2 regions of the Bradyrhizobium sp. 26S5 genome follow, and region 1 is predicted to be linked to the other one. Evidence: riboswitches for the same ligand, from Rfam matches in the RefSeq annotation. Region 1 holds a riboswitch; the other holds the start of a gene.
What was found. A riboswitch is a leader RNA that binds a small molecule or an ion and turns the genes downstream of it on or off. The one in region 1 is predicted to bind S-adenosylmethionine.
Positions count from the first base shown of each region.

Region 2: another riboswitch for S-adenosylmethionine. It lies ahead of V5279_RS03505 (O-succinylhomoserine sulfhydrylase); the one in region 1 lies ahead of metX (homoserine O-acetyltransferase MetX).

Region 1 is NZ_CP145948.1:8,468,281-8,472,694, forward strand. It holds gene metW (methionine biosynthesis protein MetW) at 1-328, opposite strand, end outside; gene metX (homoserine O-acetyltransferase MetX) at 325-1,533, opposite strand; SAM riboswitch at 1,619-1,698, opposite strand; gene V5279_RS40130 (chorismate mutase) at 1,873-2,736, shown strand; gene hisC (histidinol-phosphate transaminase) at 2,761-3,858, shown strand; gene V5279_RS40140 (prephenate/arogenate dehydrogenase family protein) at 3,863-4,414, shown strand, end outside.
Region 2 is NZ_CP145948.1:762,907-767,320, forward strand. It holds gene V5279_RS03500 (SDR family oxidoreductase) at 71-844, shown strand; gene V5279_RS03505 (O-succinylhomoserine sulfhydrylase) at 1,018-2,211, opposite strand; SAM riboswitch at 2,286-2,365, opposite strand; gene V5279_RS03510 (2'-deoxycytidine 5'-triphosphate deaminase) at 2,488-3,594, shown strand; gene V5279_RS03515 (hypothetical protein) at 3,827-4,414, shown strand, end outside.

The DNA.
Region 1 (4,414 bases):
GCTGCCGCGTCGCCTGCAGCGTCTGCGACAGGATCACGTAGTCGAAGGCGTCATCGGGATAATTCACGAGGTCGGTGTCGGCGTCGCCCTGCACCACCGCCAGCCCCTTGGCGACGCAGCCGTTGACGCCCTCGCGCGACAGCTCGATGCCCCGGCCGTCGATGCCGCGGCTCTCCAAAAGCTGCAGCAATTCGCCGTCGCCGCAGCCGACGTCGAGCACGCGCGAGCCCGGCCGCACCATGTCGGCGACCAATAGATGATCGGTGCGATAGCTGCCGGTTCGCTCGGGCGCGACGCCCGGCAACGGCAATGTCTGCTGCATGCTCATGATTGGCCGCCGCCGCCGTTCAGTCCGCGCGCCTTGCCTGCGGCCTGCAGGAAGGCGCGGGAGATCTCCAGGAATTCGGGCACGTCGAGCAGGAAGGCGTCGTGGCCCCTGTCGGTCTCGATCTCGGCGAACGACACCCGTGCGCTCGACGCGTTCAACGCATGCACCAGCGCACGCGATTCCGAGGTCGGAAACAGCCAGTCGCTGGTGAACGACACCACGCAGAAGCGCGTCTTGATGCCGGCGAACGCCTTCGCCAGCACGCCGCCATGGTCGCCGGCGATGTCGAAATAGTCCATCGCGCGGGTCAGATAGAGATAGGAGTTAGCGTCGAAGCGCTCGACAAAGGACGAGCCCTGGTAGCGCAGATAGCTCTCGACCTGGAAATCCGCATCGAACGAGAAGGTCGGCAGCTCGCGGTCCTGCATCCGCCGCCCGAACTTGCGGTGCAGCGCGGCGTCCGACAGATAGGTGATGTGTGCGGCCATGCGCGCGACAGCCAATCCGCGATGCGGATGCGTGTCCTCGTCGACATAGCGGCCGCCGCGCCAGTCCGGATCGGCCATCACAGCCTGGCGGCCGAGCTCGTGGAACGCGATGTTCTGCGCCGAGTGGCGCGTCGAGCAGGCGATCGCGAGCGTCGAGAACACGCGGTCGGGATAGGCCGCGGTCCATTGCAGCACCTGCATGCCGCCCATCGAGCCGCCGACCACGCAGAACAGCGTGGTGACGCCGAGCCGATCGATCAGCATCGCCTGCGCGCGCACCATGTCGGGGATCGTGATGATCGGGAAATCGAGCCCCCACACCTTGCCGGTCGCAGGATTCAGCGACGCCGGCCCGGTCGAGCCCATGCAGCCGCCGATCACGTTGGAGCAGATGATGAAGTATTTTTCGGGATCGATCGGCTTGCCCGCGCCGACCATAGTGTCCCACCAGCCGGGCTTGCCGGTGACGGGATGGGTGTTGTTGACGTGCTGGTCGCCGGTCAGCGCGTGGCAAACCAGGATCGCATTCGAGCGGTCGGCATTGAGCTCGCCATAGGTCTGGTAGGCGACCTGGAATGGCGCGAGATCGATGCCGCAATCGAGCTTCAGCGGCTGGTCCATCCCGAACTTCGTCAGCAATGACGACGGATGATCGGCCTCATGGGCGCGATCATCGCTCTGGGTTTGTGGGCTCGATATCGGACGCACATTGCTCATCTAGGCGACCCTGCCTCCGCGCGGGAGGGCTCGACGGACCTCAGGCCAATAAAAAACCCGGCCTGAACAAAGGTTCGGCCGGGAGCTGATAAGGTCCCCGGCCTGTTTAGCGAGTTGTTTAACGTGGCTGCAAGCCGGCCGGCTCAAATGACCACGGGACGCTGGGAACGTAGTCCCCGGCTCCCCCGCCGTCAAGGCAGCCAGATCCCCGGCCGATTGGTTAACCGAATGCGCAAGGCACGCCTGCGACGTTTCTCTTTGCTTTCGGTGGCTGTCTTTTCTAATCAGGGACCCTGTCTGACGCGGCATCGGGCCGCGCGGACAACAAGGTTTTAGAGCATGTCCAAGCCACCCCCGTCGCCGCCCTCGCTGCAGGAGCTGCGCAAGGAGATCGATGCGATCGACGAGCAGGTTCACCGCCTGTTGATGGCGCGCGGCGACATCATCGACCGCCTGATCCAGGTCAAGAAGACCCAGGAAGTCGGCTCGGCGTTCCGCCCGGCGCGCGAGGCCAGCATGATGCGCGAGCTGGTGCAGCGCCATCGCGGCATCCTGCCGCTCGACACCATCGAGAGCATCTGGCGCGTCATCATCTCGACCTTCACTTACGTTCAGGCGCCGTTCGCGGTGCATGCCGATGTTTCCGTCGGCGAGTCCGCGATGCGCGACTCGGCGCGGTTTCACTTCGGCTTCGTGGTGCCTTACGTCTCGCATTTCAGCGCGCAGGCCGCGGTCGAGGCGGTGGCAAAATCGAAGGGCGACCTCGCGCTGGTCTCCGCGATCGCGAGCCGCACGCCGTGGTGGAACGCGCTGGAAGCCGATGGCGCACCGAAGATCATTGCGCGGCTGCCATTCCTCGAACGCGCCGACCATCCCGCCGCGCTGCCGGTGTTCGTGATCTCGCGGGTCGCCGACGACGCCATGGTGACCGAGGTCGAGATGTGGAGCGTGCGCGTCTCCGGCTGGAACGCCGATGTCGCCCGCGCCCTGGCCCCGCTCGCCGAGATCGTCGCGGTCCCCGACACCGCCTTCGACGGCGCGGCCTTGCTGGTCTCGGTCACCGGGCACGACCTTAAGAACAAGGGCTTCGAGAAGATCAAGTTCGCGCTGATCGAGGCCGGCGCCTCGGTCCGCTCTTCGGCCCTCGTCGGCAGCCACGCAACGCGCTATACGGTGCCCTCTAACGGGTCGGCCAAAAGCTAGCCGCCCGTAGATCCGGAGTTGATAATGTCCCGCCCCGTGCCGAACCCCGGCATTCTCGATATTGCACCCTATACGCCCGGCAAGAGCCCGGTGCCGGAACCGGGCCGCAAGGTGTTCAAGCTGTCCGCCAACGAGACGCCTTTCGGGCCGTCGCCGAAGGCGATCGCGGCCTACAAGGCCGCGGCTGACCATCTCGAGGATTATCCGGAGGGCACCTCGCGCGTGCTGCGCGAGGCGATCGGCCGTGCCTATGGCCTCGATCCCGACCGCATCATCTGCGGCGCCGGCTCCGACGAGATCCTCAATCTGCTGGCGCACACCTATCTCGCACCCGGCGACGAGGCGATCTCGACCACGCATGGCTTCCTGGTCTACCCGATCGCCACCATGGCGAACGGCGCCAGGAACGTGATCGCGGCCGAGACCAACTTCACGGCCGATGTCGACGCCATTCTCAAGGTGGTGACGCCGCGCACAAAACTGGTCTGGCTCGCCAACCCGAACAATCCGACCGGCACCTATCTGCCGTTCGACGAGGTCAAGCGCCTGCGCGCGGCGCTGCCCTCGCACGTGCTGCTGGTGATCGACGCCGCCTATGCCGATTACGTCTCGCGCAACGATTATGAGCTCGGCATCGAGCTGGTCGCGACGACGGACAATACGGTGGTGACGCACACCTTCTCGAAGATCCACGGCCTTGCCGCGCTGCGGATCGGCTGGATGTTCGGCCCGGCGCATATCGTCGATGCCTGCAACCGCATCCGCGGTCCGTTCAACGTCACGACGCCGGCGATGCTGGCGGCGGTGGCGGCGATCGAGGACTCTGCGCATGTGCAGATGTCGCGGACCCATACCGAGCAGTGGCGCAACTGGCTGACCGAGGAGATCGGCAAGCTCGGGCTGAAGGTGACACCGAGCGTCGCCAATTTCGTGCTGATCCATTTCCCGACCGACAAGGGCAAGACCGCGGCGGAAGCCGACGCCTATCTCACGCGGCGCGGCCTCGTGCTGCGCGCGCTCAACAATTACAAGCTGCCGCATGCGCTGCGCATGACCATTGGCACCGAAGAAGCCAACCGCCTCGTGGTCGAGGGACTGCGCGACTTCCTGGCCGGAAAGTGACATCGTGACCACCGCTCCGCTCTTCAACCGCATCGCACTGATCGGCTTCGGCCTGATCGGCGGCTCGATCGCGCGCGGCGCCCGCGCGCAGGGGCTGGTCGGCGAGATCGTGACCACCGCGCGCTCGGAGAAGACGCGCGCGCGCGTCGCCGAGCTCGGCATCGTCGATCGCGTCGTCGAGACCAATGTCGAGGCGGTCAAGGATGCCGACCTCGTCATCCTCTGCATCCCGGTCGGCGCCTGCGGCCCGGTGGCGGCCGAGATCGCTGGCCATCTGAAGCCCGGCGCCATCATCTCCGACGTCGGCTCGGTGAAGGGCGCCGTCGTCAAGGACATGGCGCCGCATCTGCCTGGCGGCGTGCACTTCGTGCCGGCGCATCCGGTGGCCGGCACCGAGCATTCGGGGCCGGATTCCGGCTTCGCCGAGCTCTTCATCAACCGCTGGTGCATCCTGACGCCGCCCGAAGGCACCGATCCCGCTGCGACCGACCGGCTGCGCGCGTTCTGGGCCGCGCTCGGCGCCAAGGTCGAGATCATGACGCCGGACCATCATGAC
Region 2 (4,414 bases), 2.0 Mb from region 1:
AACATAAGACGTGGATGGCCGGGACAAGCCCGGCCATGACGGAGCAAGAACAAACAGGGAGGCAACAACAATGAAAAACACCCCGTTCGATCTCACCGGCCAGGTCGCGGTCGTCACCGGCTCGAGCCGCGGCATCGGCCGCTCCTCGGCGGAGCTGCTGGCAAAGCTCGGCGCCAAGGTCGTGATCTCCTCGCGCAAGGCGGATGCCTGCGAGGAAGTTGCCGACGGCATCAAGAAGGCGGGCGGTGATGCGCTCGTCATCCCCTGCAACATTTCACGCCGCAACGAGGTCGAGGCGCTGGTCTCGGGCACGATCAAGCACTACGGCAAGATCGACATCCTGGTCTGCAACGCCGCGGTGAACCCCTATTACGGCCCGCTGCTCGACATCACCGACGAGGCCTTCGACAAGATCATGGGCTCCAACGTCAAGAGCAACATCTGGCTGTCCGCGCTGGCGATCCCGCAGATGGCCGAACGCGGCAAGGGCTCGGTCGTGATCATCTCCTCGATCGGCGGCCTGCGCGGCTCGACCGTGATCGGCGCCTACGGCATCTCCAAGGCAGCGGATTTTGCGCTGTGCCGCAGCCTCGCCGGCGAATGGGGCCCGAAGGGCGTGCGGGTCAATTGCGTGGCGCCGGGCCTGGTGAAGACCGATTTCGCCCGCGCGCTATGGGAGGACCCGGATAATCTGAAGCGCCGCACTGCGTCGACGCCGCTCCGCCGCATAGGCGAGCCCGATGAGATCGCAGGCGCGGTGGCCTATCTTGCCTCGGATGCGTCGACCTTCATGACCGGCCAGACCATTGTGGTCGATGGCGGCGTGACGACGGCGGCGACGTAGCAGCAGACTGGCTTCACCTCTCCCGCTTGCGGGGGAGGTCGCATCGCATCGGAGATGCGATGCGGGTGGGGGCTCTCTCCACGGAATGAATCGTGGAGAGAGCCCCCACCCCGACCCTCCCCCGCAAGCGGGAGAGGGAGCAGAGCTCTCTCGAGGGCTTCTCTGTTAGCCCCTCAAACCTGCTCCAGCGCCCGCACAAAATCCTCGATCAGATCGTCGGGATGCTCCAGGCCCGCCGAGAAGCGAATAAAACCTTCGCTGATGCCGAGCTCGGCGCGGGCTTCCGGCGCCAGGCGCTGATGCGTCGTGGTCGCGGGGTGCGTGACGAGGCTCTTGGCGTCGCCGAGATTGTTGGAGATGCGCGAGATCTTCAGCGCATTGAGGCAGCGGAAAGCACCGGCCTTGCCGTCCTTCACCTCGAAGCCGACCAGCGTCGAACCGGCGCCCATCTGCTTCTTCACCGTCTCGGCCTGCGGATGATCGGCGCGGCCGGGATAAACCAGTCGCGTGACCTTCGGATGCTTGGCCAGCGCGTCGGCGATCTTCGCCGCGTTTTCGGTCTGGGCGCGGACCCGGACGGGAAGCGTCTCGAGACCCTTCAGCAGCACCCAGGCGTTGAACGGCGACAGCGACGGACCGGTCTGGCGCATGAAATTATGGATATGCTCGGCGATGAAGGCTTCCGACGACAGGATGATGCCGCCGAGGCAGCGGCCCTGGCCGTCGATATGCTTGGTCGCGGAATAGACCACGACGTCGGCGCCGAGCGACAGTGGGCTCTGCCAGATCGGCGTGGCAAACACATTGTCGACGATCAGCCGGGCGCCGCCGCTATGCGCGATCTCAGCGATTGCCGCGATATCGAGCACGTCGAGCGTCGGATTGGTCGGGCTCTCCAGGAAGAAGGTTTTCGTATTCGGCCGCAACGCGCGCTGCCACTGGTCGAGATCGAGGCCGTCAACCAGCGTCGTCTCGATGCCGTAGCGCGGCAGCAGGTCCTGCACGACATAGAGGCACGAGCCGAACAGCGCCTTCGACGCCACCACGTGGTCGCCGGCCTTCAGCGGCGCGAGGATCGCGGTGGTTACCGCGGCCATGCCGGTCGCGGTCGAGCGCGCGGCTTCGGCGCCCTCGAGCTCGATCATGCGGCGCTCGAACATCGCAATGGTCGGATTAGAATAGCGCGAATAGATGAAGCCGGGGTCCTGGCCCTTGAAGCGCGCCTCGCATTGCTCGGCGCTGTCGTAGACATAGCCCTGGGTGAGAAACAGCCCTTCCGACGTCTCCCCGAATTGCGAGCGCAGCGTGCCGCCATGGACGAGGCGGGTTTCGGGACGAAAGCGGGCGGTAGCGTTGGATTCAGACATGTGACCTCCGAGGTGGCCATTCCAAAGAAAATGGCCACAAAAAAACCGGCCTGGAGAAACCTCCACAAGCCGGGATCACACTGTCCCCGGCCTGTTTAGCGACTTATTTAACGTGGCTGCAAGCCGGCCGGCTCAAATCACCACGGGATAAGTGCAGCTGATATTCCCTCGCGCCCTTTCCGTCAAGACGGTCATCGGATAACCCGTAAAAGCCCATATATTGGGGCTTGATGGCCGCTCAGAGGTTGATTTTGGGCCATCCCGAGGGACCGCGCCGTGTCGTTCACGCTGGAAGATGAATCCAACGGAATTCTGCCCGACCGCATGATCGCGGAGATGGCGGAGGCCGGCCTCATTCTGCCCGCCTACGACTTTGTCGAGAGCCAGATCCAGCCGGCGAGCCTCGATCTCCGCCTCGGCGACATCGCCTTTCGGGTGCGGGCAAGCTTCCTGCCGGGGCCCGACGCCACCGTCGCCGAGCGGATCGACCAGCTGAAGCTGCACGAGATCGATCTCTCCGACGGGGCGGTGCTGGAGACCAATTGCGTCTACATCGCCCCGCTGCTGGAAAGCCTGGCGTTGCCGCCGGAGATTGTGGCCGCGGCCAACCCGAAGAGCTCGACTGGACGGCTCGACGTCTTCACCCGCGTGATCGCCGACGGCACCCGCCGCTTCGACATGATCGGCGCCGGCTATCACGGCCCGCTCTATGCCGAGATCAGCCCGAAGACGTTTCCCGTGCTGCTGCGCGAGGGCTCCCGCCTCAGCCAGGTCCGTTTCCGGATCGGCGAGGCGACCTTGACGGCCGACGAGCTCGACGCGCTGCACGCCGCTGAGCGGCTGGTCGACGCCGACAATGCCGATCTCACCCACGGCGTTGCGCTGTCGGTCGATCTCTCCGGCGAGAGCTCGGGTGGCTTTGTCGGCTATCGCGCCAAGCGCCACACCGGCGTCGTCGATGTCGATCGCCGCGGCGGCTATGCGGTCGACGACTTCTGGGAGCCGATCAAGGCGCGCTCCGACGGCAGCCTCATTCTCGATCCCGGCGAGTTCTACATCCTGGCTTCGAAAGAGGCCGTGCAGGTGCCGCCGGACTACGCCGCGGAGATGGTGCCGTTCGATCCGCTGGTCGGCGAATTCCGCGTCCACTATGCCGGCTTCTTCGATCCCGGTTTCGGCTATGCCGGCGCCGGCGGCAAGGGCGCGCGCGCCGTGCTGGAAGTGCGCTCGCGCGAGGTGCCGTTCATTCTCGAGCACGGCCAGATCGTCGGCCGTCTCGTCTATGAGCGCATGCTCGAGCGCCCCGATGCGCTCTACGGCCAGCGCATCGGCTCAAATTATCAAGCGCAGGGCCTGAAGCTCTCAAAGCATTTTCGCGTGTAATTCCGTAGCCCGGATATCGGGTCGCGAAGCAAGACCATCTTGCAATCATTCTTCGCTGTCATTCCCCGCGAAAGCGGGGAATCCAGTACGCCGTGGCCCTTCGATCGACAACGACCGTCTCTGGAATACTGGATCGCCCGATCAAGTCGGGCGATGACACCGCGCTTGGGTTTGGTTGCGTCGTCATGCTGACGATGACACACTCCACCAAAACAAGAGATCGGGAGTGAACATGAGCGCCGCAACAGATTCAGCGCAGCAGGAAGCGCAATGGCGGAGATGGCGCAGCGTCGCCGATCTCTATCATGCCTTCTTCACCGGGCTGATCCTCACCGTGGTGACGCGGCGCGGCACGGCTGATGCTGCCGAATTCGTCTTCCGCGTGTTTCGCCGCCAGCAGCAGGAGCGCTTCCTGCCCGGCTTGAAGAAGCTCGGCCTCGATGGCCTGCCGCCCGCGGTCGCGGCCGCGCAATATCACTATCTCTCGAACTGGATCGGCGGCGTGCATGTCGAATACATGTACGAAACCGATCGCAAGGCCTGGATCCGCTATCCGCCGCCGCGCTGGATCTGGAAGGGCACGGCGATCTGCGGCGTGCCCGGCGAGGTCTCGCGCGCGATGCTGCGCGGCTGGCACGCCAACAACGGGGTTGCGCTCGGCGATCTCCGGCTCGGCTTCGTCTGCACCAAGCAGAGCGTCGACGGCCAGGACGGGCTCGAAGGTTACTATTGCGAGTACGATCATCCGCTCGAGCTCGACCAGCGCCTGGTGTTCGCGCGTCATCTCGAAGCGCCGTTGTTCGATTCCAGAACCGCGCCG